Regions from separate parts of the Paenibacillus sp. J31P13 genome, predicted to be linked through region 1. Evidence: riboswitches for the same ligand, from Rfam matches in the RefSeq annotation. Region 1 holds a riboswitch; each other region holds the start of a gene.
The links. A riboswitch is a leader RNA that binds a small molecule or an ion and turns the genes downstream of it on or off. The one in region 1 is predicted to bind cyclic di-AMP.
Positions count from the first base shown of each region.

Region 2: another riboswitch for cyclic di-AMP. It lies ahead of AC0YOD_RS27345 (ubiquitin-like domain-containing protein); the one in region 1 lies ahead of AC0YOD_RS15930 (hypothetical protein).
Region 3: another riboswitch for cyclic di-AMP. It lies ahead of AC0YOD_RS18110 (hypothetical protein); the one in region 1 lies ahead of AC0YOD_RS15930 (hypothetical protein).

Region 1 is NZ_JBWDNR010000004.1:355,549-366,060, reverse strand. Features, by position in the region: gene AC0YOD_RS15950 (ABC transporter substrate-binding protein) at 1-17, shown strand, start outside; gene AC0YOD_RS15945 (hypothetical protein) at 103-273, opposite strand; gene AC0YOD_RS15940 (stalk domain-containing protein) at 419-1,813, opposite strand; gene AC0YOD_RS15935 (hypothetical protein) at 1,904-2,344, opposite strand; cyclic di-AMP (ydaO/yuaA leader) riboswitch at 2,734-2,925, shown strand; cyclic di-AMP (ydaO/yuaA leader) riboswitch at 3,025-3,193, shown strand; gene AC0YOD_RS15930 (hypothetical protein) at 3,306-3,713, shown strand; gene kdpF (K(+)-transporting ATPase subunit F) at 3,855-3,932, shown strand; gene kdpA (potassium-transporting ATPase subunit KdpA) at 4,006-5,688, shown strand; gene kdpB (potassium-transporting ATPase subunit KdpB) at 5,702-7,732, shown strand; gene kdpC (potassium-transporting ATPase subunit KdpC) at 7,792-8,400, shown strand; gene AC0YOD_RS15905 (histidine kinase) at 8,488-10,512, shown strand, end outside.
Region 2 is NZ_JBWDNR010000016.1:7,645-18,156, forward strand. Features, by position in the region: gene AC0YOD_RS27320 (tRNA1(Val) (adenine(37)-N6)-methyltransferase) at 1-145, shown strand, start outside; gene rsmI (16S rRNA (cytidine(1402)-2'-O)-methyltransferase) at 142-1,023, shown strand; gene AC0YOD_RS27330 (AbrB/MazE/SpoVT family DNA-binding domain-containing protein) at 1,155-1,409, opposite strand; gene AC0YOD_RS27335 (HD domain-containing protein) at 1,679-2,977, shown strand; gene AC0YOD_RS27340 (TatD family hydrolase) at 2,995-3,768, shown strand; cyclic di-AMP (ydaO/yuaA leader) riboswitch at 3,953-4,136, shown strand; gene AC0YOD_RS27345 (ubiquitin-like domain-containing protein) at 4,385-5,533, shown strand; gene rnmV (ribonuclease M5) at 5,664-6,209, shown strand; gene rsmA (16S rRNA (adenine(1518)-N(6)/adenine(1519)-N(6))-dimethyltransferase RsmA) at 6,217-7,164, shown strand; gene yabG (sporulation peptidase YabG) at 7,220-8,104, shown strand; gene veg (biofilm formation stimulator Veg) at 8,354-8,629, shown strand; gene AC0YOD_RS27370 (small, acid-soluble spore protein, alpha/beta type) at 8,852-9,037, shown strand; gene ispE (4-(cytidine 5'-diphospho)-2-C-methyl-D-erythritol kinase) at 9,177-10,031, shown strand; gene purR (pur operon repressor) at 10,114-10,512, shown strand, end outside.
Region 3 is NZ_JBWDNR010000005.1:180,840-191,351, reverse strand. Features, by position in the region: gene AC0YOD_RS18140 (VWA domain-containing protein) at 1-887, opposite strand, end outside; gene AC0YOD_RS18135 (hypothetical protein) at 1,038-1,340, shown strand; gene AC0YOD_RS18130 (aldolase catalytic domain-containing protein) at 1,464-2,426, opposite strand; gene AC0YOD_RS18125 (GTP cyclohydrolase II) at 2,791-3,543, opposite strand; gene AC0YOD_RS18120 (DODA-type extradiol aromatic ring-opening family dioxygenase) at 3,572-4,336, opposite strand; gene AC0YOD_RS18115 (winged helix-turn-helix transcriptional regulator) at 4,486-4,839, shown strand; cyclic di-AMP (ydaO/yuaA leader) riboswitch at 4,937-5,099, shown strand; gene AC0YOD_RS18110 (hypothetical protein) at 5,105-5,530, shown strand; gene kduD (2-dehydro-3-deoxy-D-gluconate 5-dehydrogenase KduD) at 5,707-6,462, opposite strand; gene AC0YOD_RS18100 (DeoR/GlpR family DNA-binding transcription regulator) at 6,467-7,261, opposite strand; gene kduI (5-dehydro-4-deoxy-D-glucuronate isomerase) at 7,287-8,117, opposite strand; gene AC0YOD_RS18090 (DUF1648 domain-containing protein) at 8,270-9,379, opposite strand; gene AC0YOD_RS18085 (GntR family transcriptional regulator) at 9,431-9,823, opposite strand; gene AC0YOD_RS18080 (glycoside hydrolase family 127 protein) at 9,964-10,512, opposite strand, start outside.

The DNA.
Region 1 (10,512 bases):
CAAGCAATAAGAAATAAGAAATAAGAAACAAAGCACCGCCAGACAAACAAAAAAACAAAGCTTGGCTCATAATGAGACCAAGCTTTGTTTTTTGTTTATATGTTATTCCTGATGATTAGAAGCCTCGTTAGAGGATTGATTTTGATTTTGCTCAAATACCTCAGCCGCTTCTTCAGCAGAAAACTCGGTATCAAATTTACCTGCGAGAGGTAATTTATTTAGTTTAGTCGTTTGTACTTCTGCTTTTGTTGGTTCGTTTTGTTCTTGGGACACTTTGGCACCTCCTTCTCTTAAAATGACAACGATCATAGCCTTCCACGCGCAGCTGGTTTTCATGTATGGATTTACAGATTTAAAGGAAAAACACGCCAATCCAGCTTAAGGATTGGCGTGTTTTAATGCTTTTTAGGCGTTAGGTTTATTTGTTGGCACCCTTATTCGGAAACTGAACGAGGACACAGGCATCTACCGCATCCCATTTAACCTCCGCGCCAAAGGCTTCTGCAATAAATCGTACCGGTATGAAGGTTCGGCCTCCATGAGAGGTGGCTGCTGCGGGCATTTGTATCGTCTTTCCGTTTAATACGGCTGACTTGTCATATACTTTCATTTGGAGCACTTGATCTCCATAAGTAACTTTAATCTGATCGTTAGCGTATGCTACCTTTGCTCCAATGGATTCCATGAGAGCGCGGATCGGAACGAAGGTGACTCCATTTATTTGGATGGGACCGGGATTTGATGCGATGTAGGTTCCGTCCACCTTCAAGGACAATTGTCGACTTACAGGCTTAGCACTAATTTTGGTTGCTAATTTATCAGGTTTACCGTTATATGGCATATTGTGGCGATTGCCCCAAGTCCATACGATTCCATTTTTATCTAATGCCGTGCCGCTGTTTAAAGCGACAGCATGGACCTCAACGATATTTTTCAAGGCGGGAATTCGCTGCGGGGCTCCTTCTGTTCCGGCTGCTGCTCCCCACACCGACCCGTCTTTATTTAAGTACAAGGAATAGTATCCTTCATAACTTACACTGAACTGCTCAAAGGTTTCCTTAGGCAGCCCAGATACCAATCCTTTATCTGAAAGCAGAAGAACATCCCAGTGTGTCACAGCATCGCTGTCATAACCGACGAAATCGATTACAGGTGTGGTCGAATTAAAGGGAACCATTCCTAATTCAAAGACATAGGTATGGCCATAACGATTTAGCGTCTTTCCGTCTTTCTTTAGTACGATAAGGCTTTGATGCGAAGCCTTAATGGCTTTTACATTTTCTACAGCTAGCTTAGGTATGTTCGCTTGAACAATATCCTCTTCTGCTGCTTCACTCTCTAAGAAGCATAACTGCCCCTCTTTTCGTTCCTGAAAGTCAGGTCTCATAAGTGAAATCAAACAAGCGTTGCCCCATGCATACACTTGTCCCTTATCATTTAGAGCCATATTTGCAGGTCCAACGGCAATATCTCGTATATTTGATAATTCAACCAGTTGTTTCGGCTCCTCGCGGGAGTCCGTACTCCAGCTCCATACCTCACCGGATGAGGTCAGAGCAAGATTGCCTGCTACCCTTACCGCTCCTGCAATTCGCGGTCCTCTAATGGCGGGCTCGTCACCGTTCCCGATCCAAATCGTTCCGTCCTTTTGCAGTGCAGTGAAATAATCCTTATAGCTTCTATCGTCGATGTCAATAATACCCGTGAGTGGGAGTGACAAGATCGTTTGAGTTTTCGCGCCATACACCAAGGCAGGATTTCCTAATGCAAGTAAAGACACTAAGATGACCAGTAAAGAAATGGTCTTTTTCATTCTGAAGCACCTCATTTAACAGATATTGGATTACTTTATGTATAGACGTTACCCCTGTTAAAAGGTTGCTGAATCAGAACTTTCTTAGATTTAGAAAGAATAATAGGATTGTGAGTAATCCATAAGAATAGAGCTGGCAAAGAGCATTTCATTTCTTTCTTGATGATTCGTGTAGTCCTGCAGTCTTTGGTTTAAATCTAATAATGTACAGAGCGCAAGCTCTCTCCTTGTATGTCCCCACGCTTCATCACTTTCTTCTACATAATGTATAGCCTCTTCCAAAGTAAGACCTTTTAGATGTAAAAACACGGATGCCCAGCTAATCATGTCAAAATGGCATGGCAAGCTTGGTAACGAGTACTCTCCCCATCCATGTACGCCATCACTTGAAATTTTAAGCAGACCGCAATAGCAATGATCGCTATCCGAAGGGAGAGCGATTTGATGATCGTCATATCGAATGATCTCCATAGATCCAATCCGATGGGTCAATCTATCGTTGTTGGATTTGGTTACAGCGGGATAGCTCATAGCGATCACACACTCCTTGTTTATGGTTAATAATAATGAGGCCATAAAAGCAGCTTAGCTGTCGCAAGCAATCATACGTCCTTGCCTTATAGAAGTAAAACGTAGTTTAAGTGATGATTCGATCATATTTAGCCAAATTCGGTCATTGTAAACGGATACAACCCTGCAAAGCTTAAGCAATCCATGATTATAATTCCGAATGCTTTCATTTGCTTTTTGTTTTAGAAATAGTGAGAAAACGAGAGTATGATGGAGTAAATAGAAGAATGATATGGGTTTGGAGATGCAGAGTGTCAAACGGCGTGTAATTTGAGGCGGCGTCCTTCTTTACAAAATATTTCGATCGGCATATGATACGACTCAGATCATTCATTGCTTACAATGATTGTTAATTCATATCGCTTAATTTCCGCAAGGAAAGCGGGGGAACCAAACGATGATAAGTTTTCGATGTGAGAGTCGAATACAAGTCATTTGGGGTGAATCGTGAAGGAGAAATCCATGGTTATTTTCCTTCATGTAGGGCGACTCTCACCGTCCGAATCCGGCAGCTAACCTCGTAAGCGTCGCAGATGAGAGGATGATGAAGCTTGTGATCAATTGACCACAGGGGACACGGCCTCTGTGTTTTATGTCCTAAAATCATGTTATGGCGAATAGCCGCTGAATCACATGAGAGGATCTAGAAATAGAATCCTTTCAGTGAACGGGGGAACCAAACGAATTGATGACCAATGTGTTTTCAGTTCAGGGGTGAATCTTTACGGAAGTTGTAGATTTCCGTCAAGTAGGGCGACTCTTACGCCCGAATCCGTCAGCTAACCTCGTAAGCGTCTCAAGAGAGGCAACAATTCCGTGATTAGCTGTGGGTTTATTTACCCGCGTCTAAGAAGCTGAAGGAGAGCTTTCTCTTCCTACAGCTTCTTTTTTGTTGCCTGAAACGATATGGAGGAGTGCGGTCATGGTATCCCATGATGAATTTATTTTAGTATCAGCGCCAAATAAAGCTGGAGAGCAATTTATCAAAACACTTAAGATGAAGGGCTTGCCATTTGCAGCCCTTACAAATAATGAAACGGAAAAATCGCGGCTAAAGGACCTTGGGGTAGAACATGTTGTACCGCTGGATACTGCCGATCGCAGCAATTGGCATCTTCCTAAAATGCCGGTTGGAAAAGTCTTTATATTTGAAGTCAGTTTGCCGCTTTGCTGCAGATACATTCAAATATGTCGGTCTTGGACGGGAAAGCCCATTTACGTCATTACAGGCAGCATGAATTCCAGGCTCATCTATAAAGGATTAGGAGCCAGTTATGTCATTCATTCCAATAGCAGCGATGTTTCCTATCTGCTTCATGACAAGGAATAAAATCCGCTGAGGAGAAGGTCGAGGAGGAATAAATATGATGGATCTGTTTATGATTTGGGCATTGGCAGGAGCCTTTCTATTATTTTACGGTTTTCTGACTTGGTGCGGACGTGTCGTAGGTGACACAGGAGGAGAAAGCCAATGATTATCGTAATCGGGTTTACATGTCTTATCTTTTTGTATCTGGTCTACGCGCTCATTAATCCAGAGAAATTTTAATGAAGAGTTACCCAAATAGATAAAAATGATTTCGATGTCGGTTTTCCATTGGAAACCCTAGGGAGGAAATAAAATGGCAATTTTTCAAATGGCAGCGGTCATTCTGATCTTATGTTTGATCGTTAAGCCCTTGGGAACCTATATTTATCATATTTTTTCGAATGAGGCCAATTGGACGGACAAAATTTTTGGACCTATAGAGAAAGCATTTTACTTTTTGACCGGCTTAAAGAACCGTCCAGAAATGAACTGGAAAAAGTATACGCTTAGCTTAATATTGACCAACATCGTTCTGGTTGCCGTTAGTTATCTCATTTTAAGAAGCCAGAAGGTATTGCCGATCAACCCAAATGGAATCGACAATATGGAGTCCACGCTTTCTTTTAATACGGTGATCAGCTTTATGACGAATACGAATTTACAGCATTATAGCGGTGAAACAGGTTTGTCTTATTTTGCGCAGATGGCCGTTATTATGATGATGATGTTCACATCAGCTGCGACCGGCATTGTTGTCGCTATCGCATTCATACGAGGTTTGACTAGCAAAGGCAAGACGCTTGGCAACTTTTTCAGTGATTTCGTTAAAGCACACACTCGTTTGCTCATTCCTTTAGCTATCATCGTTACCTTATTATTGGTTGGTTTAAAAGTACCGCAAACGCTGGATTCAACGATTCAGGCTACGACGCTTGAAGGAGAGACGCAGCAAATTGCGATTGGTCCCGTTGCTTCACTTGTATCGATAAAACATTTGGGAACGAACGGTGGGGGATTTTTCGGCGTTAACTCCGCGCATCCTTTTGAAAATCCGTCTCCGCTGACGAATGTCATTGAAATATTATCGATGTGGTGTATTCCAGCCGCTCTGACCTATACGTTCGGTAGATTCGCCAAAAACCGTAAACAAGGCTGGGTTATTTTCAGCACGATGATGATCTTGTTTATCGCCTTTCTATCCATTATATACACCTCGGAAATGAGAGGTAATCCAGCCATGAATGCGCTTGGCATGGATGCTTCGCAGGGCAGTATGGAAGGGAAGGAAGTTCGGTTTGGGATAGCGCAATCCAGCTTGTTTACAACCGTAACGACTTCAGCCACTACAGGATCGGTTAACAACATGCATGATACATTGACGCCGCTTGGCGGACTTGTACCGTTAGCATTGATGATGCTGAACGTCGTATTCGGCGGTGATGGGGTCGGGCTCGTCAATATGCTCATGTACGCGATACTCGGCGTATTCCTATGCGGCTTGATGGTCGGTCGTACGCCTGAATTTTTGGGGAAAAAGATTGAGGCGCGCGAAATGAAGCTCATTGCCATCGCCATCTTGGCGCATCCGCTTATTATCTTAGTGCCAACAGCCATCGCATTCCTCACAGACCTCGGAAGTGGAGCCATTACGAATAGCGGATTCCATGGTATCTCGCAGGTGCTGTATGAATACACATCTTCGGCTGCAAACAATGGTTCCGGATTTGAAGGCTTGGCCGATAATACGTCATTCTGGAATGTTACGACAGGCTTAGTCATGCTGTTCGGCCGATATATTTCCATCATTGCTCTGCTTGGTGTTGCGGGCTCGTTAGTGTCAAAGCAGTGGGTGCCAGAAACGATAGGTACATTCCGTACAGACAATAAATTATTTGTGGGCATTTTGCTTGGGACCGTATTGATTATTGGGGCACTGACCTTCTTACCGGCAGTTGTGCTTGGTCCAATCGCAGAACACTTGACACTCCTTAAATAGAAGAGGTGAGGAAATGAATACAAACCGAAAAAGCATGATATCTTCGGATCTTATTAAAAAAGCGATTAAAGATAGCTTCATTAAACTAAATCCGGCAACGATGATGAAAAACCCGGTCATGTTCGTCGTAGAGGTAGGAACAGTCGTTGTATTGTTGATGACGCTGATGCCAGGATATTTTGGCACAGAAGGGCGTACTGGTTTTAATATTACCGTATTTCTTATCCTTCTCTTCACTGTATTATTTGCAAACTTTGCTGAAGCATTGGCTGAAGGCAGAGGGAAAGCCCAAGCTGACACACTGAAAAATTCGAAAAGAGAAGTGACAGCGAATAAGCGGGTTGGAAATGCAATAAAAGTGGTATCTTCCGCGGAGCTGCGCAAGGGCGATATCGTCGTTGTCTCACAAGGAGAGATGATCCCCGGTGATGGTGAAGTCATAGAAGGATTGGCTTCCGTTGACGAATCAGCTATTACTGGCGAATCGGCGCCTGTTATTAAAGAGGCCGGCGGAGATTTCAGTTCGGTTACCGGCGGCACACGAGTGACAAGCGATACCATTACGATACGGATTACGACTGATCCTGGCGAGTCCTTTATTGATCGGATGATTTCCTTGGTTGAAGGAGCGAAGCGTCAGAAGACGCCAAACGAAATTGCACTCAATACCCTTTTAATTACTTTAACGCTTATCTTTCTAATCGTTGTGGTAACTCTGGCTCCAATCGCTCAGTATGTGGATATTAAGCTGGAAATTCCGGTGTTGATTTCGCTATTAGTCTGTCTCATTCCCACTACGATCGGCGGTTTGCTTTCTGCGATCGGTATTGCGGGCATGGATCGCGTTACTCAGTTCAATGTGCTAGCGATGTCGGGGAAAGCGGTCGAAGCAGCGGGCGATGTAAATACAATGATTCTTGATAAGACCGGGACCATTACATTTGGTAATCGGATGGCTAGCGATTTTATAGTGGTAGGCAATCAATCTAGGAAAGGACTAGGGGAGTGGGCAGCTATCTCATCTGTTAAGGATGAGACCCCCGAAGGCCGATCCGTGCTTGAATTGATGAAGAAGGATGGATTGGCCTATAACGATCAGCTCGCTGTTGGTGCGGAGTTTATTCCATTCAAAGCAGAGACTCGGATGAGCGGCATGGATTTAAGAGATGGAAGAAAGGTTCGTAAAGGCTCGGTAGACGCGATTAAGAAATGGGTTAGCGCGCAAGGCGGCAGCATTCCATCTGATTTGGATACCAATGGAAACGCGATTGCATCAGAAGGCGGTACACCGCTGGCTGTTGCCGTTGATAATCAAATTTACGGTTTGATTTATTTGAAGGATACCGTGAAGCCTGGCATGAAGGAACGTTTTGATCAGCTTCGCAGCATGGGTATCAAAACGATTATGTGTACAGGTGACAATCCGTTAACAGCGGCGACTATCGCTCGTGAAGCGGGAGTCGATGATTTTATCGCTGAAAGCACGCCGGAAGATAAGATTCTCGTTATTAAGCGGGAACAAGCGCAAGGCAAGCTCGTTGCGATGACGGGTGACGGAACGAATGATGCGCCTGCACTAGCGCAAGCCGATGTAGGGATTGCGATGAACACCGGCACAAATGCAGCGAAGGAAGCGGCGAATATGATTGATCTCGATTCTGACCCTTCGAAGATCATTGAAGTTGTAGCGATAGGTAAGCAATTGCTCATGACGCGCGGCGCTCTAACGACATTCAGTATTGCAAATGATATAGCGAAATATTTCGCCATTATCCCTGCCATGTTCATGTTGGCCATTCCAGAGATGAATGTATTGAATGTGATGGGTCTAGGCTCGCCATTGTCGGCTATTTTGTCTGCACTTATTTTTAACGCGATTATTATTCCGTTTTTGATTCCGCTAGCGATGAAGGGCGTGGCTTACAAGCCGTTGGGCTCTGCTCAATTGTTAAGCCGAAATCTTCTGATCTACGGATTAGGCGGTGTCATTGTACCTTTCGTCGGAATCAAATTAATTGATATGATCGTCCACCTGTGGATATAGAAGCAATAGAATCTGCATCGTGAAATGGTAAGAACAGATTTGGAGAGGGATGGGACAGTATGAATAAAACGGAGCAACTTCCGGCGCAATCGGGCATATCTTATCTGTTTAGCATCGTGCGTATAAGTGTAGTGTTAATTGTCTTATGCGGTATTATCTATCCATTAGTAACGACAGGTATCGCAAAAGTGGTGATGCCTGGTAATGCCGGGGGCAGCTTGATTAAAAACAGCAGCGGTGACGTTATTGGCTCCGAATTGATTGGACAAAAATTTTCTGATCCGTCCTTCTTTCAAGGTCGAATATCAAGCATCGATTACAAAGCAGAGGCTTCAGGCTCCAACAACTTCGGTCCTTCTAATCCTGCATTAATCGAACGGACGCAAGCATCAATAACAGAATGGAAAACTAGCAATCCTGATGTTCCAGTCAACCAAGTGCCTATCGCGCTAATAACAAACTCAGGTTCAGGGTTAGATCCGCATATTACGCCGGAATCAGCTAGCGTTCAAGTGCCGCGTATTAGCAAATTGACAGGCATTGCGGCTAGTGATTTGGAGAAATTAGTGAGCAAGCATACGGAAAGCCGTGATTTAGGCATTTTTGGGGAACCAAGAGTTAATGTACTGAAATTGAATATCGAGCTTAGTGAATTAATGAAAAAATAAAGCCTTTATCGAAATGCCCTGCCTATCCCAGATAGGCGGGGTTTATCGCATTTTAATTGTAATAGGATGAAGGGACGGGAGTAATGGATGGAGAGCTTTAGAAGAAAGACACCTGAAGAAATTCTGCTTTCTATATCCAAGCTTCATCGCGGTCGGCTTAAGATCTATATTGGCGCGCTTAGCGGCTCTGGCAAAACCTATCATATGCTTCGGGAAGGACAAAGTCTGAAAAAACAAGGCATTGATGTCGTTATCTGCGCGGTTTCAACTGGGCGACGACCGGAAACGATCGAGCAGATCGGTGATCTAGAGAGAGTGACCAGCATTCACTGGACAAAGGACGGAACAGAGCGGAAAGACTTGAATATTGATGCATTGCTTGAACGCAACCCGGAAGTTGTATTGGTTGACGGTCTTGCGCATCATAATCGGAAGGATGCCCGTTATCCGACCCGTCTAGAGGATATCAAGTTCTTGCTCAGCAAAGGTATTAGCGTCATTGCAACCGTGAATGTATATGAGCTGGAGGGAGCAACCGAGCTGGCGAAAAAATGGACCGGCGTCGCTGTGGATGAGACCGTTCCGACAGATACACTGGAGCTGGCGGATGAGGTTAGACTCATTGATGTGTCTCCAGAAACCATTTTGAAGCGCTTGGAAGAGGGTAAAGTAAATGGAGACTCTACACCTGCCTTATTTAAACGAAGCAATATAGGGAAATTGAGAGAGCTGGCTTTGCGGCTTGTAGCAGAGGACGTTAACGGTTCGCTTGAGAAATACCGTGAGGAGCAGGGACTGATTGGACCAACAGGTACAGCTGAGCATATTCTCGTTGCGGCGCAATACCATTGGAACGGTTCTATTTATATTCGGCGAGGTCAACAAATCGCCAAGCGCTTGGGCGGGGATTTGCTCGTTCTTAGCTTTGTTCACCCGAAAAAAACGCTATCGAGAGAGTCTGCTGCTTTCAGGCGTTCGATTATGAAGCTTACAGAAAAAATAGGAGCGAGGTTTGAAGAGCTTCCCTTGACCCGAAACGCACTGCTTCCTCGCACTTTGGTTCACTATGCAACCGTGCATAAGGTGACGAGAATCGTTCTTGGACACTCCAAACAAAGTCGATTACAGGAGCTGCTGCGGGGATCTATTGTAAATGGCATACTCAAAAACGCCAAAAATACGGATATTTATTTCGTTGCGGACAGGGCGGAAAGGGAAGGCGAGCGGATATTGCCTACCAAGATGAGTGCGGTGCATGTAGCAGCTGGTCCTTATCGGAGACTTAATAATCAGGAAGTGGAGAAGAAAATAGGAGAAATCCGCAGAGGGCGCTTTAAGGTGTTTATTGGCGCTGCGCCTGGTGTCGGGAAAACCTATACGATGCTCCGCGAAGGAAATGACTTGCTGAAGAAAAAAATCGATGTTGTCATCGGGCTTCTGGAAACGCATGGACGAGGGGATACGCTGGCGCAGGTCGATTTGCTGCAAACGACTCCGCGGGCGAAGATCGAATATCGAGGAACACACCTAGAGGAATTGGATGTAGACGCCATTATCGGGCGGAACCCTGAAGTGGTGCTCGTGGATGAACTGGCGCATACCAATGTGCCAGGCAGCAGCAACAAGAAAAGGTATGAGGACATTGTCGAGATTTTGAATGCAGGTATATCGGTCATTTCAACGATGAATGTGCAGCATTTGGAGAGCTTAAACGATGCAGTGGAACAAATTACAGGAGTTCGTGTGCGGGAGACTGTTCCTGACAGCGTTCTGCGCATGGCAGATGAAGTAGAGCTTATTGATGTTGCGCCAAAATCGCTGCAGCAGCGGATGGTTGAGGGGAAGATCTACGCACTGGATAAAGTAGATCAAGCGTTGGGGCATTTTTTTAAAATGGGTAATTTAATCGCTTTGCGTGAACTAGCTCTAAGGGAAATAGCTGATGATGTGGATGAAAGACTAGAGGCTTGGGAGAGAAATGATTCGCTTCGCGGGCCTTGGAGAAGGCATGAAACGATCTTCGTTGGTGTAACAACCAGCTCTAATGCGGAGCGGTTAATTAGAAGGGGGTTCCGAATCGCCTATCGACTCAAAGCGAATTGGATCGTAACG
Region 2 (10,512 bases), on a different contig from region 1:
TGAACCGAAGCGTATTCAATTTGTTCATCCCAACGCAAATACGGAAGCAAATATGATATTAATAGAAGCAATGCGAGATGGAAAGCCTGATATTAAGCTTCTTCCACCGATAATGGTTTATGAGAATGGGGTGCAGATCGTTTGAATATTCAGAAGAGCTTCTCTCAGGCATCAAATGAGAATGTCGGCAGCTTATATTTAGTGGCTACGCCGATTGGCAATCTAGAAGATATGACATTTCGCGCCATACGGACGCTAAAGGAGGTGCAGCTTATTGCGGCTGAGGATACGAGGCAAACACGTAAGCTGCTTACTCATTTTGAAATAAGTACACGTTCGATTAGCTATCATGAACATAATAAACGGGCAAGCGGACCTGAGCTTATTCGCTTATTGCTTGAAGGACAATCCATTGCGCTAGTCAGTGATGCCGGTTTGCCTGCAATTTCGGACCCAGGTGCCGATCTTGTCAAAGAAGCGATTGAAAATAATATAGCGGTTATACCGATCCCAGGCGCTAACGCAGCATTATCCGCTCTTATTATGTCAGGTCTTCCTACTGATCGTTTTCTCTTCGCAGGCTTTCCACCGCGCGAGCGCAAGTCTTTGATGAAATGGCTGGAGGACCTAAAAGCTCAGAAGGGTTCGCTTCTTTTTTATGAATCTCCACATCGTATAACGAAGACTTTGGATGCTTTACTAGAAGTATTAGGTGATCGAACTATCGCATGTGTTAGAGAATTAACAAAGCGTCATGAAGAGGCGGTCCGAGGACGCGTTTCTGAATGTATCGAATGGTTTGCAGAGCATGCGCCGCTAGGTGAATTTTGTATCGTAGTGGATGGTGCTGACGGAATATCTGCTGGTGAACAGTCACTAGCGGAAACGTGGTGGTCAGAGCTGGATATGGAAGCTCATGTTGCACACTATGAGGAGCAATTCGATCGGAAGGAAGCGATTAAGAAAGCGGCATTGGATCGCGGATTGTCAAAGCGGGATGTATACAATGAAGTAAATCGTTAGGTGAGGCATAGGGTAGTCAAAATGTAGGCAAAAAAAGACCTTCCTGGCCGGGTTCTAGCACAGGAAGGCAACAAGGAGTATTAAAAAGGTTAGAATTAACAAGTTAATAAATATAGTATAACTTATTTTATTTATTTTGTCACAGGTGTAGGCATTTCTGACAAACAAACATGACAAACAATTTTACCTTTAAAGTAAGAAACGTTCTCTGCATTGCCACAGAAGATACAAGCAGGCTCGTATTTTTTCAACATGATGCGCTCGCCATCAACATAGATTTCAAGAGCGTCTTTTTCGCCAATACCAAGTGTACGACGCAATTCGATCGGAATTACTACCCGTCCCAATTCATCAACCTTGCGAACAATACCAGTAGATTTCATCATAATATATAAATGCCCCTCTCAAAATGTGTTTCGCCATCGTTCGACATAGTTTGTAGTTTTGTGATTACTATAATACCAACGATTACCATAATAGTCAACCTAATTTATTGCTTGACATCGCCTATATCATCGACATTTGACTAGTTATAAGGCTAATACTACTCTGTAATAGGATACAACAGCTTCGACATTTTGGAAACTAATTTACGACACTATTCGACATTATCCTGTATTTCTGTGTCGAAAATATGAACAAAGGAGATGAGACGATGAGTAATCAGCTGACGGAAGAAAAAGTTTTTAAGGATCCGGTACATAATTATATCTATGTGCAAGACCAAACGATTTGGGATTTGATTAATACAAAAGAGTTCCAGCGATTACGTAGAATCCGTCAATTAGGAACCTCTTATTTGACCTTTCATGGGGCCGAGCACAGCCGGTTTTCACATTCACTTGGCGTGTACGAAATAACACGAAAAATCATTTCACAATTTGAAAGGCATAAGTATCCGGATTGGCCGCTTGAGGAGCGACTAGTATCGCTTTGCGCCGCACTTTTGCATGATGTCGGTCATGGTCCGTTCTCACATTCTTTGGAGGAAGTATTCGATACGGATCACGAGGAATGGACCTGCAAAATCATTCTTGGCGATACGGAAATTAATCATGTGTTAAGTGCCGTTTCAGCCGATTTCCCAGAGCAGGTAGCAGCGGTAATTCGGAGGACCTATCCAAAGCCTATCGTGATCAGCTTAATCTCTAGTCAAATGGACGCTGATCGTATGGATTACTTGCTTAGAGATGCTTATTTTACGGGGGTAAATTACGGTACATTTGATTTGGAAAGAATTCTGCGTGTATTGCGGCCTCATAAGGGCAAAATTGTTGTGAAAGAAAGTGGAATGCATGCTGTTGAGCATTATCTGATGTCTCGTTATCAGATGTATTGGCAGATTTATTTCCATCCCGTAACAAGAAGTTCTGAGATTATTTTACGACAAATCTTTCGTAGAGCTCAGGAGCTGTACAGCGAAGGTTATACCTTTAATTGGATACCGAAATCGCTGGAGGGACTTCTTCTAAATACCATTACGGTACGGGATTATTTAAAGCTGGATGAGGCGCTTATACAGACGGTATTTGCTCAGTGGGCAGAGGAAAGTGATCCACTATTGAGTGATCTATGTGATCGTTTTCTAAATCGCAAATTATATCAATATATTACGATTGAAAACCCAGATGAAACGCTATTAAATGAGATCAAAAATTGCTTCTCTTCTATAGGAATGAATCCTGCTTATCATATGGAAATTGATTTTCCATTTGATCTGCCATATGACGTCTACCGTCCAGATAAAAAAGAAGGCGAAAAGAAAGAAAAAGCGCCGATTTTGTTGTTAGATGGGACGGATGACATTAGCGAAATATCGGCTAAGTCCGACATTGTTCGCTCTATTACTGGTTTGCATCAGGGAGAGTATCATCTTTACTTCCCAGTTGAGCCGCTCAAAAAAAATATTGGTTTGATTTCGGAGCCCATGAAGAAATTGTTTAAACTTAATTAAAGGAGCATGACATCAACATGACATTACTATTTGACACCCATACGCACTTGGACTCGCCCAATTTTAATGAGGATCGGGATGAAGTGATTAAACGCGCTAGAGAAGCGGGCGTAGATCTTTTGCTTAATATAGGATTTAATCGTGAGACGATTCCGACTACAATGGCTCTTGCCGAAAAATACGATTTTATTTATGCAGCAGTAGGCTGGCATCCCGTAGACAGTATCGATATGCTCCCGGAGGATTTGGAGTGGATAGAGCGGTTGTGCTCGCATGAGAAGGTTGTCGCTATCGGAGAAATTGGTCTTGATTATCACTGGGACACGTCTCCAAAAGATGTTCAGCAGCGTGTTTTCCGTGAACAAATCCGTCTAGCTCACAAGGTGAATAAGCCGATTGTCATTCATAATCGCGATGCGCACGAGGATATTATTCGGATTCTTCGAGAAGAAAATGCCTCTCAGGTTGGAGGCGTTATGCACTGCTTCTCAGGGAGCTGGGAAACGGCAAAACAATGTCTCGATATGAACTTTTATATTTCATTTGGAGGTCCTGTTACCTTCAAAAATGCAAGGGTGCCAAAAGAGGTTTTGAAGCAGGTTCCACTGGACCGAATTTTGATTGAAACGGATGCTCCATATTTGTCTCCGCACCCCCTTCGAGGGAAGCGAAATGAGTCCTCTTATGTGTCTCTAGTCGCAGAGACGGTAGCCGAATTATTGGGCAAATCTGTTGAAGAAATAGGTGCATTAACGACTGAAAACGGTAAAAAATGTTTTGGTATTGTATAAAAACGAGAGATATCAAGAGTAAATAAGACCTTTATCGCGTAAAAACTAATTTTTATATCGATAATCGCTTATTTTTTCCGAGTTTAACCAGCTTTTTCGCTAAAATCGTCTTTTATCGTATCTTTACAATTGACCACGGATGAGGTTATGATTCAACTCAGAGCTATTAAATTTTGTATTGGATTTCCAGTTCGCGCTTAATCTCCAAGTCGGAGAGCGGGGGAACCAGGTGCGGTAAATCGTTCCGCATTTTGATATTCTTCAGGGGTGAATTTCGGAGACATTGCCATGAGCATTGTGCTTCGTTTAGGGCAGCTCTCTTGCCCGAACCCGTCAGCTAACCTCGTAAGCGTAAATAGAGAGTGATCAAAATCGTGCATCCACTTTTTCTGTATCCCAGTGTATCTATTACCGGGAAGCCACGAAACAGATCTCTGTCGACGGCTTCTTTTTATTTTCGAATAATCGAAAATTTGACGTCATAGGGATAGAAAGATGGGGGTGTCGAGATAGATAGATGTTCTGGATTGCGTGCTTGCACGCCAATATACTATAGTCGCGTCAGTTGTATCATGCGTAACACTTGGCGGCGGGGCTATGAAGGAGGACCGATGAAGTGGGACTATTCCAAGTAAAGGACACCCATGGGAAACGATCATCCAGCATGTCTTTCGCATTGCGATGGAAGCGTGAAAACTTGCGTTTGATTCTTTTGAGTGCTACTATCTCAATCGCTATGACTTTCATGTTTTTGGTGTTGTTGTACGGAACGGCTGTCAAAAGCGTCTCCGTAGTAGTGAACGGACAAGAAACCGTTGTGGAAACAAAGCAATGGGTCCTGCAACGCCTACTGGATGAACAAGCTATCGCAATTGGACCACATGATGAGGTGTCCGTACCGCTTAATGCGGCATTAAAGGACGGAGATCGTATTGAGGTAACTCAAGCGATACCGGTAATTGTGAAAGCTGATGGCAAGACATCAACAGTGTACACGACAGAGAGAACAGTGCAGGCAGCGATCGAGGAATTACATATTCCAATTCGAGACCAAGATAAAATAATGCCACCGCTAGATACGGCATTAAATGCAGAGTTAACGGTGACGGTTGTACGCGTCGACACGAAGATGTCCGAGTCCGAACGTGCAATGCCGTTCTCTATCGTGAAGAAAGAAGACCCTACACTTGAAGCAGGCAAAGAAAAGCTTGTGCAAAATGGTAAGGAAGGTCTGATTGTTGAGCAAATCGTGAAGCAGTATGAAGATGGTGTACTTATCTCGAAGAAGATGGTCAACAAGGTTGTTGAGACAGCTGCTGTCGATCAGGTTGTTGCTGTTGGAACGAAGAAGGCAGAACCTAAAGTAACGGTTCTTTCGAACAAGTCGCCTAGCATTGCAACGCTTACGAAGAGCGGTGTAACCTTTAAAGCGAAGAAGGTACTGAATAATGTCACTTTAACTGCTTACTCTGCAGGTGTAGAGTCAACAGGAAAAGGTGAGAAGCATCCTTTATACGGGGTAACGGCTTCTGGCACACGTGTGCATGAAGGACGGACCATCGCAGTTGATCCTAAGGTAATTCCTATCGGTTGGTGGGTCTATATCGAGGGAGTCGGCTTCCGGCGAGCTGAAGATAAGGGAAGTGCTATCAAAGGCAATAAAATTGATGTTTATTTTGACAGTAATAAAACAGCAGATAAATTCGGCAGAAAGAAAGGCGTAACCGTCTATCTTCTCGGTCCGAACAAACCAACTGCAAGCTAATATCTAGAGGTACGCTATCATTTTATCGTATTTTTTAATTAAATATGCCATCATAAGGAGAGGCAATGCCTCTTCTTTTTGTATGTTCGTATGCAGAAAAAGGGAATCTAAACAGAGGGGAATGATCTTGATGATCAAAGAGATCATTGTCGTTGAAGGTAAAGACGATACTGTAGCGATTAAACGCGCGGTAGAAGCAGATACGATAGAGACAAACGGCTCCGCTATCGGTGAAGATGTGCTGCGGCGGATTGCGCTCGCAAATGAACGTCGCGGCGTTATTATATTTACAGACCCCGATCATGCAGGTGAACGCATTCGCAAAATTGTTGCGCGTCATGCGCCAGGCTGTAAGCATGCTTTTTTGCCACAAGAGAAAGCATTGTACAAGGGTGATATCGGTATTGAGAATGCAAGCCCAGAAGCTATTCGAACGGCGCTCTCAGAGCTCCGTACAGAGTCTCCAGATGAAGTCGGCGAAATTAGCTGGGATGACTTAATGGAAGCAGGTTTAATCGTGCACGAGGATGCTTCTAATAGACGTCTGCAAATGGGCAAGCTATTAGGAATAGGATATGCGAATGGAAAGCAGTTCTATAAACGCTGTACAAGCTTCAGAATTTCAAAAGCAGAGTTCATAGAGGCACTGCGTCAAATGGAACAGGAACGGGAGTGAAAGCAGAATGAGCAAGCAAGAGCATGAAGAGCAGCGTACTGCAGCAGCTGGAGCCAAAGCCGCAGCAATAGAGGTAGCAACACCTAAGCGGACAAAAGAGATTATTGCAAAATACGGATTCTCCTTCAAGAAGAGCTTGGGACAAAACTTTTTGATCGACCAAAATATATTGAACAAAATCGTAGCAGCTGCTGAACTGGATAAGACAAAAGGCGCGCTGGAGATTGGTCCCGGTATTGGTGCTCTTACTCAGCGGCTTGCAGCTGAAGCGGGAAGCGTAACCGCAGTCGAAATAGATAATCGCCTTATACCGATATTGCGTGATATTTTATCCGATGAGCCTCATACAACCGTCATACATGGTGATATTCTGAAGCTTGATCTCAAGCAATTATTTGCTGAGCAATTTGCTGGCTTGTCAGGCGTGAGTGTAGTCGCTAATCTTCCCTACTATGTAACGACTCCAATTCTCATGAAGCTCCTAGAGGGGAAGCTTCCGCTTGAGCATATCGTGGTTATGATTCAGAAGGAAGTAGCAGAACGGATGGCTGCGAAGCCAGGAGGCAAGGAATACGGCAGTCTGAGTGTGGCTGTTCAGTATTATTGCGTACCTCAGGTCGTATGCATGGTTCCTAATACCGTATTTATTCCGCAGCCGAATGTCGATTCCGCTGTTATTAAGTTATCCATACGTGAAAAGCCTGCTGTTGATGTTCCAGATGAGGATCATTTTTTCCGAGTGGTACAAGCAAGCTTTGCACAGCGTCGTAAGACGCTTGCGAACAACTTGACTGCCTTTGTAGGGAAGGATCGTCGTGAAGCGCTGACAGAAATGCTGTTAAAGCTTGAAATTGATCCAATTCGACGCGGTGAGACGCTATCCTTGGAGGAATTTGCACGTATAAGCCGCAGCATGTTGGAGGCAGGTTGGGGAAATAAACCGACAGAAGCATAAAATACTCACCATTCGCCCTCTCTGCCCATAGGATAGACGAAGAGGTGATTTACCTATGAAGCAAGGGGACCTGGTCGTCCGCAAATCGTATGGCGGTGACGTATTATTCCGTGTTGAGGCTGTTCGTACTGAAAAGGCCATTTTGAAAGGCACGGACTACCGCTTATTGGCGGATGCTCCTATTCCAGATCTATCTGTCGTACGCGACCCAGGATCGACAAAAGTGGTGCAGCAAGTACAAATAAAAGTGAATGACTCCATAAGACGTATGTATTCCGAACGTGAGAAGCAAGCAACCCAGAACGAGGACAGCATCAGGCATGCGATGCAGCAGAGCCAGCCATTTTTTGAAGTACCGGGAAAAGTGCTCCATCTTGACGGCGACGGTAACTACTTAAAGAAAAGCATGCAGTTATATAACACGATGCATGTTCCTTCGCATGGTCTTCATGTCCATGAATCACAAATGGCTGATGTGCTGTATCATCTGCTTCCGCAACTGCAGCCAGATATTGTTGTCATTACCGGTCATGACGGGGTACTCAAAGATCGTGGACGGATGGACCTTTACAGCCTTAGCAGCTATAAAAACTCTCAGCACTTCGTTAATGCTGTTCGGGTTGCCCGTGAGTATGAGAGAAACCGCGACGGCCTAGTCGTTATTGCTGGCGCATGCCAATCTCATTTCGAGGCGTTGCTGCAGGTGGGTTCAAACTTCGCCAGCTCTCCGGGGCGTATATTGATTCATGCGCTTGATCCTGTTTATATTGCGATTAAAGCAAGTTATACATCGATTAAGGACACGGTAAACCTGGCAGACGTCATACATGGCACAATTAGCGGAATAGATGGTATTGGCGGTATCGAGACAATGGGGCGCTTTCGTGTTGGTATGCCTAAGCCGCGAGTTACATCCACATCATCAGCATTAAAAGTGTAAGCTAGCTAATAAGCTAGCTTTTTTTGTTTTTTTTACATAAGAAATTTTTAATTTTTTTCATTGTCCATTATAAAATCACGGCGCAACCTCTTATTATGCAGATATATTTGCGGATCTATGCCTGCTTTTTAAAAAAATGGGTGAAATCACCGTTGACAAGTAAATAATCCGACTGATATAATATTTCGTTTATTTGACAAGCTATCTCTTTTTGGTTATAATGAACAAGGAAAGAGGTGGTAGTGTACAATGGCTAAAAATGCGCTATTGGATATTAAACGCAGTTTGGAAGCTCATGTTGGCTCCAAAATCCGTCTTCGAGCGAACGGTGGCCGACGTAAGACCATCGAACGAACCGGTACGTTGGAAGAAACCTACCCTTCTGTTTTCATTGTTAAACTGGATGAAGAGCAACATGCATTTAAGCGTGTTTCATACAGTTATGCGGATATACTGACTGAGTCGGTGGAAGTGACCGTATGCAATGATGAAGGTCAAGTCCGTATCGCCCATTTGCAACAATAGAATATATACGCCTAAAGGCAAGTTAGCGCAGAATGCTCTGCGCTTTTTTTTTGCGCTTTAAGCTGCATGAAACACATAGATTATTTTGAATTAGAGCAAAACAACTCCTTCTTCCCAAACGTATGGGTCCATCTCATATGACGCATACTACCTGTGCCAAGATAATCACTATTCATGTTTGGTGAGCGTCCGTACGTTAATTTGGGTGTGGAGGGAATAGCAATGAGCCGTAGAAAACGAGGGGTCATGTCAGAGCAATTGAAATATGAGCTGGCGAAGGATCTTGGTTTTATCGATACCGTGGAGCAAGAGGGTTGGGGCGGCATACGTGCCAAGGATGCCGGAAATATGGTTAAACGGGCTATTCAGCTTGCTGAACAGGCAGCAGCTAGATCCAATCAGCCTTAATAAAAAATAGGATCGTATACGCATATAAAAGCTAAGTTCCTGCCAGCCGAAAATCGGTTGAATTTGGGGGCTTAGCTTTTATTGCGTTCGTTTGATATAATGATGCTTAAGCTTATGAACGAACGGGTGAACCTATCGGATGAAAATTTATGAAAAAGCTCCTGCCAAAATTAATTTATTGCTCGATGTCCTTCGCAAACGCGAGGATGGTTATCATGAAGTCGAGATGATTATGACGATGGTCGATCTTGCTGACCGTTTGACTATGGAAGAGTTGCCGAGAGATACAATTATTATTTCAAGCCAAGTTGGCTACATACCGCTAGATGAGAAGAACCTTGCTTTCCAAGCGGCTAGGCTTATTAAAGACCGCTATGATGTGAAACAAGGCGTATACATTCATCTGGATAAGAAGATTCCAGTCGCTGCAGGTCTTGCTGGCGGAAGCAGCGACGCTGCTGCTGCGCTGCGCGGACTTAATCGCCTCTGGAAGCTGCAAATCCCGGAGGACGAGCTATGCCGTCTTGGAGCGGAGCTTGGTTCAGATGTGCCGTTTTGTGTGACTGGCGGTACCGCTATTGCGCGCGGTCGGGGAGAGAAGCTTGAACATATTGCTACTCCACCGCAGTGCTGGGTGGTCTTGGCCAAGCCACCGATCAATGTCTCAACTGCTGATGTATATGGCAGGTTCCGTGCCAATGCCTTGAAGGAGCATCCTTCCATTTCTAATATGGTTGGTGCGCTTGAGAGAGGTTCGTTTAGTGATATTTGTGACGGGCTAGGCAATGTTCTGGAGAATGTTACGCTGGATTTATATCCGGAAGTGATGCAATTGAAGGAAAGTATGATTCGTCTTGGCGCGGACGGCGTATTAATGTCGGGCAGCGGTCCTACGGTTTTTGGTCTTGTATCAAAGGAAGCCAAGCTATCACGCATTTATAACGGACTACGTGGTTTTTGCAAAGAAGTATATGTGGTAAGAATGCTCACATAGGACTGACGTTCTTCTTGATTAAATCCGTATAAAAATGTTATATTGGCATTATATTATTCGGATTTAGTGGGGGGAGATGTGTTTGAAGAAGTTGAAACGGAGTTCGCGGTTGGTTGAAATGACCCAATACCTATTAAGTCGTCCCCACACGTTAATTTCATTAACAGCATTTGCTGATCGTTATCAATCAGCAAAGTCTTCAATCAGCGAGGATTTAGCCATTATTAAAGAAGTGTTTGAGGAAGAAGGCATTGGTGAGCTTCATACGCTAGCTGGAGCTGCTGGCGGTGTAAGATATACGCCTAAGATGCAAGAATCCACTGCACTAACTATTATGACGAGCATATGCCGCCAGCTAGAGCAGCCTGAAAGGGTTCTTCCAGGCGGTTATTTGTATATAACGGATATGCTAGGCCAACCGGAACTGCTGGCTGATGTCGGCAGAATGTTTGCTACCGCATTTGCGGATCGCAAGATTGAT
Region 3 (10,512 bases), on a different contig from region 1:
AAGGGATACGGCTTTACGATATAATCATCATTCTTATCCCGATAAAAGTTCGCGCTGATTTGCATGTCCAGTTCATTTCCATGCTTATCCGACACACGCTTAACAACATCCTTCAGCTCTGCCCCGAGGTAGTTCAGTTCATCCTCCATGGAGCCCGTTGTGTCGACAACAAACATAATGTCAACGCCGTCTGACAGCTCCGCCCCCAAGCTTCCCAATTCAACCTTGACGGGACCTTGACCCGAAATCTTCACTTCTTCCGTCGTTTTGCTTATCTGACCGGATTGTACCTGAATGGTTAATGTGCTTTGTTGCACGTTATCTTTATCGAATAAACCTGAATATACATAAGCTCTTCCAGCGGTATTCGTACGTGCCTTCCATACCGTCTCCTTACCATCCTTCAATCGTACATCTGCATCAGACACTGCTTTTCCATTTGAGGTCACCATGACCTCCATCCGTTGAAAATTCCAAAATTCCCAAATTTTCTTAGCCGAATCTGCTTCCAGACCGTTTATTAAATTTCCAAACAGCTCCCATTCTGATAGATCATCCCACTCGCCTGCTGTGAGCTGTCCAGCCTGTTCGGTTTGTTCTTCATCCGCATTGGGATAGCTGCGCTTGCCGCTACTCTTCCCTTCGACAGGTTCTTTCATAGACGGAACACGATTTTCATGGGAACTAACAGACGACTCCTCCGTTATAGCTTTGTCCGCTGCTGCGTTGCTGTTTTTCGTTTCCGTTTTTCGACCACTCTCAGAAGCTAGATTTGATGAAGAAGAACAGGAACTAAGCACTAGTATCATCGTCAGAAACATACAAATGAACACGCTGGAGCCCATTCTCTTTTTTTTCGGCTCTTTGAACGAATGACCCTTCTCCATCCCTTTATCCCCTTTTTTTGGTATTTTTAATTTTGACGCTTTCTGGTTTACAAATGTTGCATAAATGGATCAGTAACATTACAATCGGATAAAGATAGACGGACGGTTCAAGGTGAACAGGCATAAATAATTGTACAGGAGGACTTCATCGTGGAAACTTTTGAAATCATAGCTCTAGAAATAACGTATCAACAGCAAACAGCAAACCTTTCTTTCTCATCCGCGGAGTTAGTCCGCGTTACGGATTATGGAGACAGACTTTGGTATATTGATATTAATGATGTCAGTGACCCTGCTTTGTTAGCTTGGTTTGGGCAAAGCGAGGATATTGCAATCGATCTTGTCGCCGCTGCAACAAATGGTCGAAGCTTTCGAGGCAGAGGCTACTTCCATCCCAATGAACCGCATCAAGCGGCAGCTATTCGCGGTGATGGCGAGCTGTTTGAGGATTAAATCACGTATAGATAAAGCAAAGGGGCTGTGCCATCAGATTATCTTATCTGTTGGCACAGCCCCTTCTATGTTTAACAGAAAAAAACCACACCGCCCAAGGGAGGTACAAGTCATTTCCGCTTATTATTTGCGTGCAGAAACCTCAGGTGTTGTAAGGCGATCGTAGAACTCTACGGCTTTGTCCTTGTCTTCGGAATCACGAAGCGCCATTGCAGAACGAGGATGCTCATCCAAAATACCTGTAATCATGTAAGGAATAATGTAACCCCATTCTTCCTTCTCACGAAGAGGTACCATGAACTTCTCGATCATATCAAGAACAGGACGAACATTGTATTTCGTGTTTTCAAGCTCAGACACTAGCAGCTCCGTATTGCAGTTACCAGCAGCGCGGCCCATTCCGTATACGGATGCATCTAGAAGCTCAACGCCATGTTCTGCTGCAAGCAGGGTGTTGGCGAAAGCAAGCTGCAGATTGTTATGCGCATGAACACCAAGACGTTTGTTAGGAAGGTACTGACGGAACTTGTCAACAAGGTAGCTCATGTCTCTTGGTTTCAGGCTTCCGTATGAGTCAACAACATAAACAACATCAACCACGCTGTCATTGATCAACTCAAAGGCTTGAATCAGCTGGTTTTCCATTACGTTCGAAAGCGCCATAATGTTAAGCGTTGTTTCGTATCCGCGATCATGGAATACTTTAACAAGCTCCAACGCCTTGTCTACATCTTGAATATAACAAGCTACGCGAATGAGGTCGAGCATGCTCTCGCTGCGAGGCAAGATGTCGTTCTCATCAACACGGCCGATATCAACCAGTGCAGAAAGCTTTGTGTTGCCTTTGTTCGGGATTACTTTTTTCAAGAAATCGTCGTCCAGAAAACGCCAAGGGCCTGCATTTTCGGCGCCTTTAAGAAGCTTTGGCGAGTTTTTGTAGCCGATTTCCATATAATCGACGCCGGCTTCGTTCAAGCTTTGGTACAAATGCTGAACGAACTCGACACTAAAATCCCAGTTATTCACGAGTCCGCCATCGCGAATCGTGCAATCAACAATTTTACAATGACTTGTTTTTGAATGCATGCGTTGTTACTCCTTTAATTTGAACATGAGTTCAGTTTTTCTCATCATACTTGAAAAGGAGGAGGAACGCAAAATAATTTTGTCGTATATTGGCTATTTCACAAGCCTTTTTGTCACATTTGTGAGCGATATCCATCCAGCTTTTTTTTCATGGTTTCATAAGCAAAAGCAGCTATGACGGGTTAATCCATCATAGCCATAGACCAGAAACAACATTACACTTTCTAATGTCATCTATATTTATTTTTTCCAATATTGGTGCGCGTTTACAAGCTTTTTAGGCTTGCTATATTCGATTAATCCGCAATCGCCCTGCTCGGTTAAGCTTATGCCGTCCATCATCTCTATTTTTGCTTTACTTACCTTATTTTATACTTACCTGCATATCGGATTCTTGTTTAAAATGACCCGAGCGATTTCTCTTCGTACCAATATATTTCTCATTATAAACAGAGGTATTTCCCCAAAGCGGCACTCTGCCTGCAACACTTAAGCCAGATTTGCGAAGCGCATCTACCTTACGTGGATTATTTGTAATGATCGACACCGGCAAAGCACGCAGCAGCTTCAACACCGCAATTGCATCGCCGTAATCACGTGAATCATCCGCAAAACCAAGCTCTGTATTCGCATCAACCGTATCAAGACCATCCTCTTGCAGCAAATAAGCAATTGCTTTGCTGAACAAGCCAATTCCGCGACCCTCATGATTTGCCAAATAAAATAGAGCGCCAGTGCCATGCTCGCTAATTAAACGCATGGATTGCTTCAATTGAAAGCCGCAATCACATCTTGCGCTTCCAAATATATCGCCCGTATGGCAGATGCTGTGCATCCGAATAAGCGCATCCTCGTTATTTTCGAAATCACCATACACGAGAACACTGGATTGTTGAAGATCAGCATAGTGGAACTCATTCAGCTCCTCAACTAGCTGCTCTGCGGATTGCTTCTCGCCTGATTCCTTCTGAAGCCAGCTGTACCAATGGAATATTTTCGTTTCTCCATCCAGCTCAACCGGCAGCTTAACAGGGCCAATCACATAAATATCTTTATTGCCGTTTTGTGTATATTTAAGCTTATCTTTAATAATGGCCGCAATATTGGGCTTCATCATGCTGCTTCACCTTCTTATATATAGGATATCAAAATTCGAATGACAAGTAACTCAAAGTGCCAAACTCATAACTGCGATAAATGACCTTTGGCGCAGAATCGCTGTTCCCGCTGCCCATTGCAATAAATAGGGGAACAAAGTGCTCCGTACGCGGTACAGCTCTTCGGGCATGAGGTGCCAGCCCTTCATATTGTAACAAGGAATGAATATCCTTGCTGTTCATTTTATCAATGAGCCACTCATCGAACGCAACAGCCCAGCTCTCAGGCTCTTTCTGACCCCACTTCACTTCACGCAAATTATGAACGGTTACGCCGCTGCCGATAATCAGAATATTTTGAGCGGTCAAGCTTTGAAGCGCCTCTCCGATCGCATACTGATCCTCTGGGGAACGGAAAGGATTGACCGATATTTGAACGACAGGCACGTCAGCCTTTGGAAACATATGCTTCAAGAGCGTCCATGAGCCATGGTCAAGTCCCCGATCCTCATTATATGCGATCGCAATGCCTTTCGCTGTAAGCAATTGACCAACAACAGCTGCTAGCTTCGTTGATCCTTTAGCTGGATATTTCACTTGGTACAGCTCATCTGGAAAGCCGTAAAAATCATATATGGTTTCATACTCATCATCCTTCGATGAGATCGTAACAGCCTCGGTTTCCCAATGCGCAGTAAAAATAACAATCGCTTCGGGCTTTAAGCTTGCTCCTGTTCTTTGAAGAAACTGACTATATTCATTTTGCTCGACTGCGAGCATTGGTGATCCATGTGCTAGAAATAAAGGTTTCATAAGTATCGCTCCTCTTATTTCACTTACTATTTGTAACTAATTATAATTTCATAACTAATGTTAGTCAAGTAATTAACATTATCCATGTTTGCTTGTATGTATTAGTTATTGGAGTTATACTTAATTTCAAATCAAGAGAGGTGATAAGCATGGATCAACCAGCCCTTTGTCCCCGTTTCCAAAAAGGAATGGATATCATTAGCAAACGCTGGACCGGCCTAATCATATTTCAATTATTGTCTGGACCTCAGCGCTTCTGTGCTGTTCAATCTGCATTGCCTATCAGTGGCAGACTGCTGTCTGAACGTTTTAAAGATCTGGAGAGTGAAGGTATTGTCGATCGACACGTCTATCCCGAAATACCTGTACGTATAGAATACTCTTTAACGGCGAAAGGACGTGCACTTGAGCCGATTATTCGGGAAATACAAGTATGGTCGCAAGATTGGATCGCCCCTGGACCAGCCACTGAGCAGCTATTCAATGATGTAAAAAAGCCCTAGCTTCCTCAGTTTAGGGCTTTTTTCTTTTTACATTTATATGCATTTATTTAATCGTAGGGTTTACAAATAAACCGTATACGTTTAAAATTAAAGGCAAACCACATTCACGCTGAATTTTTCAAATGAAAAAGCGGGGGATCCAACGCGATCGTGATATTCACGGCTCGCAAGGGGTGAATCCAGGAATTTGTAACCCTGGTAGGGCATACTCTCTAACCCGAATCCGACAGCTAACCTCGTAAGCGAAGTAAGGAGAGGTTTATTTATGTTTTGTCAATCTGAAAACCATGTACCGTTTTTCATCGATCAGTCCCCTTCCTTATCCGTCTCAAGAATTGAATTATTCGTAATCCCCGCTATCGCAGTTGATGCCGCAGGCTTTCGCGTATGTCTTCGATTAACAAGCAATCAAGGCTATGGTTGGAGCGAGCTTTTTGTAGCAGATACCGAGGAAAGCATTGACTTAGATCGCTACAGCGATCTCCTTATCTCATTTATTGGTAACGTATCCCTTCCGCCGCTTCAAAATTTCCAGTATGACAAGTCCGATCAAGACGGACGTATTTTCGAATTGTTTGTTACTGCCGTCACTCAAGTAACGACAAGACCAGAAGAACAAATACCTATTGAACGCGATGCAGAAGAATTCGTATTGCGACAACGCTCGGTGAATTATATTTCTTTATTCTAAGACATTTTCGCGAGCAAAAAAGCCGCTCCGGTTTCTTTGGTTCCCCTGAACCTCAGTATGCCGGAGGGCTTTTTTAATTTGATCTCCAGATTATGAACACAAGAAAGGACTATCCTCCTGCAGCCAAAGCTGCAACAAGACAGTCCTATCCTATTAAATAAAATTGAATATGCCCATTACTTAACTAGCCAGCCGCCGTCAACAGCCATAATATGACCATTCATATAATCAGAAGCCGCAGAGGCCAAAAATACTGCCGGACCAATTAAGTCCTCAGACGTTCCCCAGCGTCCGGCTGGAATCCGCTGCAATATCTGTGCGCTGCGAACCGGATCCTCACGAAGCGCTTCCGTATTATCCGTGCTCATATAGCCAGGCGCTATCGCGTTCACTTGCAGACCTTTGCTCGCCCACTCACTCGCAAGCGCCTTTGTTAGTCCAGCAACCGCATGCTTGCTTGAAGTGTAACCAGGTACGTTAATGCCGCCTTGGAAGGTAAGCATGGACGCCACATTAATGATTTTTCCTGAGCCCTGCTGAATCATGTGCTTGCCTGCAAGCTGACAAAGTACGAACACAGAATTCAAATTGACATCAAGTACATCCTGCCAATCCTCGTAACTATGTTCAGCAGCAGGTGTGCGACGAATAATTCCGGCATTATTTACTAAGATATCAATTCGTCCCAGTTCATTAACTGTACGGTCAATGATGGATGAAAGCTTCGTACGATCGGAAATATCCGCCTGAATGGTTATGGCTCTCCGTCCAAACGCACGAACCTGATCCGCCGTTTTATCAGCAGGCGTACTATTTGTAACAAGTGCTACATCAGCGCCTGCTTGTGCCAGCCCTATTGCAATAGCTGCTCCAAGACCTCGCCCAGCGCCTGTAACGATAGCTATTTTCCCTGTCAAATCGAACAAACTCATGTTTTCACACCTTTCCTTTATTGCGATTTGAGCCATTCGGAAGCTCAGCTTTCAGTATTACAGGACCGTTTGCCTCATACTTTGCTGCTACCTCAGGTTCAATGCCATCATCCGTGATGATGTATTGGATCTCATTCAAGCCCGCAAATGTAATCAATGCGCCTTTGTCGAATTTATTATGATCCGCAAGACAATAAATCGTTTTCGCATTTTCCATATAGAGCCGTTTGACCTTCGTCAATTCTTCCGTAAATATAGTAAGACCGTACTCCAAATGGATACCCGTCGTAGATAGAAACAACTTGTGAACATTCAGACGTTTGATCCACTCCTGTGATTCGGCGCCGATAAGCAAATTATTATGGCGATACCCTCCAGGCACGACAAGTCTGACTTGATCTTTCGCAGTTAGCTCTCGAATAATTAGCAAATCATTCGTTAGGACCGTTATCGGTATATTTGGAAGGCGCTTCGCCATTTCTAGCGTTGTGCTCCCAGCATCAAGTGCAATAATATCATTTGGCTCAATGCAGGTAAGAGCAAGCGCAGCAATAGCTGACTTTTCTTGCCCATGTTTACTATTGGGGAACTGTAGAGGAAACAAGCTATCCTCACCGTTCACTTCAGAAACCGCCCCGCCATGCGTACGTTTAAGAAGCCCTTTCTCTTCAAGCTTTTCTAAATCCTCACGGATCGTTTTTTCTGTCACTCCGAATTGTTCACTTAGCTCGGAAACCTTAACCGCGCCAAGCTGTTCTAATTTCTCAATAATTTTTCGATGCCTTTCAGCAGCAAGCATGGAGCACCTCCAGTAGGGATTGCTTCTATTTTAGCTCGCTAGCAGGCACTGCGTCCATGTCTGTAAATGTATAGTTCTCGCCTGCCATTGACCAGCAGAACGTATAGTTGCTTGTGCCCACTCCAGAATGGATCGACCAAGGCGGTGAAATAATGGCTTGTTCATTCGCTACAACAAGATGTCTTGTCTCGGAAGGCTCACCCATCATATGGAATACGCGCGCATCGTCGTTCATGTCAAAATACAGATAAGCTTCCATACGGCGATCATGCACATGTGACGGCATTGTATTCCATACACTTCCTGTTTTCAGACTTGTTACGCCAAGCATGAGCTGACAGCTTTGAATACCGTCATTATGAATATATTTATAAAGAATCCGCTCATTGGATGTTTCTTGAGAGCCAAGATGAGTTGGATTCGCTTCTTCCATTGTCATTTTACGAGTAGCGATTTCTGCATGCGCAAGCGCGGAACAGAAATAGAGTTTAGCAGGGTTTGATTTATCTAGGCTGGATAGCAGTACTTGACGTTTTCCTTTACCTACATATAGAACATCTAACTTATTCAATTCATAGGTTTCACCGTCAACGGAAATCGATGCAGGTCCGCCAATGTTAAGAAAACCGATTTCGCGGCGCTCTAGAAAATATTCCGTTTTCAACGTTTCCGGATCCGCAAGCTCAAGCGCTTCATTAATAGGACTAGCACCGCCTACGATCATACGGTCATAGTGCGTATATGTCATTTTAATTTGATCCGGCTGGAACAAGCTCTCAATCAAAAACTCGCTGCGAAGACGCTCTGTCGTATATTGCTTTACATCAGTTGGGTTTGTTGTGTGACGAACTTCCATTGGGGTAAAACCTCCTAATAAGTTTGTTTTGGTTCGTTTTTAATTGTAACACACATTAACGAACGTAAACAGTATATTTTTCAAACATATGTGTCCAAACTTATTAGGAGATACCTATTAGAGTATTGTTCAGATTAGTTCTGTTGCTTTATTTAATCTCCCATCAGAATCGAAATGATGATGATAACGACGAGAGCAGCCATAATTACCCACGATAACTTATGACCAAAATTAATGGTCCAGCCGATGCCAAAGCGTTTCTCCAAGAACAGAGCCGGGTCAGCAGGATTGTAGTAAATGCCGCCAAGCTTCCAATAACGATCATCATCGGAGACCCCGCTTCCGACCGCGCTTGCACTTCCTTCAATACGAATACGACTCCCTCCTTGACCTAAACGGATGGATAACCAAATGGATCCAATCGTAATCATACCTGGAACTACCATGGATACAACTAGAATACTAATCGGATTAAGCTTCATTAACTGAGCTAGAGGAATAAATGAAAATAGGAGTGTCGTGAAAAATCCAGTAACAACAATAAAAACGGACCAGCTATGACGGAAAATAATATTGCGTTGACGTGAGGCTTCTGGATCTGCAACATCAATCTGCTGCTTACTGATGACAATACTGTAGTTAATAAAGAGGAACACAGCAATTAATATGAATTGAGTAGCAATAGGCCATAGTAAAGCTGAAAGAGATTTATCCACTACATGAGTAGCGTTTCCTGAAAAATCATACTTAAGAATCAATTCATTCGGAAATTGATCATAAAACGAAATAACAAGGATCAGTGTCGCTAAGGCTAGCAAAATATGCGGAATAAACCAGTATGAAGATACGGTTAGCTTGCTTCGCCGAAATGAAGTGTCAACAACTACAGTCTGCATGACGGGACTTCCCCATTGCCGTTCACGTTTCATTCTCTTCATCCTGTAATGGAAGAAGAGATACGTAGCAAAGGATATCACGATCACTGCGCACGTATAACCGCCAATCGCTATTGAAATTTGCCCCTCATCTGAAAGCTTGATCAGACTTACCGCAGTGATAATAAAAAGAATCGCATGAAGAACCGTCAGAAGAAATGCATATTTTTTTCTCATCTGCCGAACATCCTGATGCCAGTAAACTTCCTCTATAACAGAAATACCGAAGCTTTCCGTTCGTCTAGTAAGAAATGGAGTTGCAATAAATACAAAGCTTATAGGAATAAAAATTGTCACGAGCAGTAGCCAAACAGTCCATTGTTCCATCTAATATGACCAACCTTTCATTAGCAGATTATTTTGGAAAGTTGTGTAAAACTAACTCACATCGCCAGCTGAACGTATTTTTTTGAAAATAGAGCGGCATAAATCCAGCAGCGCTTCCTCGCTTACATTGTGGCATATCGACTCGCTGATGATCGGTCTCATCTTTTCCTCCAACTGCTGATAGAATGCTTCGTCTGCTTCAGGAAGTTCTCGCTGAACAACAACACCTTTCTGACGATGAATCTCAACGTATCCCTCCTGCTTTAAAGCTGTATAGGCTTTATTAACGGTATGCATATTAATACCTAGATCCGAGGAGAGTGAGCGTACGGAAGGCAACGGTTCTCCACGTGCAAGTGATCCGCTCGCAATTCCTTCAATGATTTGATTCGTCAATTGCGTATAAAGCGGAACATCCGATTCCAAATTGATTTTAATAAAGATCATGGTCACCACCTTTTCCGCTATATCTGTTATACATATACTATAACAGACAAACTGGAATTAGGTCAATAAAAAAGGAAGATGACTGGAAATTAAAGATCCAGCATCTTCCTTTTTTAATTATCTATTAATAATTACAACTACAATAGCTCCTTGACCCAAACGCTCATTTCGCCTTTTCCACGATTCGCCCATGCATAATAAGGAATAAAGGTTAAGCTGGTCTGCTCCAGCGCTGGTTTTCCATTCGACCGGTAAAGCTGATTACCCCATTCTTCAAAATGCAGTTTTTTCGCTTCCCCTGTAATAACCCTAATACCTCCAACAAGATTGTTAACATGGGATACTTCTAGCTTAGCATCCTGTGGTAAAAGCATTTGCTGAAGCTGATCTCCGTTATCAGCTTCCTCTATGCAATAAACAAGCGGTCCATGCTGCAAAGCAACTTTACCCGCATTTTGTTTCACAAGGGGATGGCTTCTTACTCTCAAGATCGGCATTTCAAGTTGAATTTGGGCCATGTCACCTGAATTCCACTCCCGATTAATTCTTACATAACCGTCAACTATTTTACCTGTAACCTCATAAACTTCACCATTTACTTTTACAGCTGCCTTGGATGCCCAATCCGGAACCCGCAGCGCAAGTTCAAACGTAACAGGCTCCTCCATTGTTATCTCATACTGTGC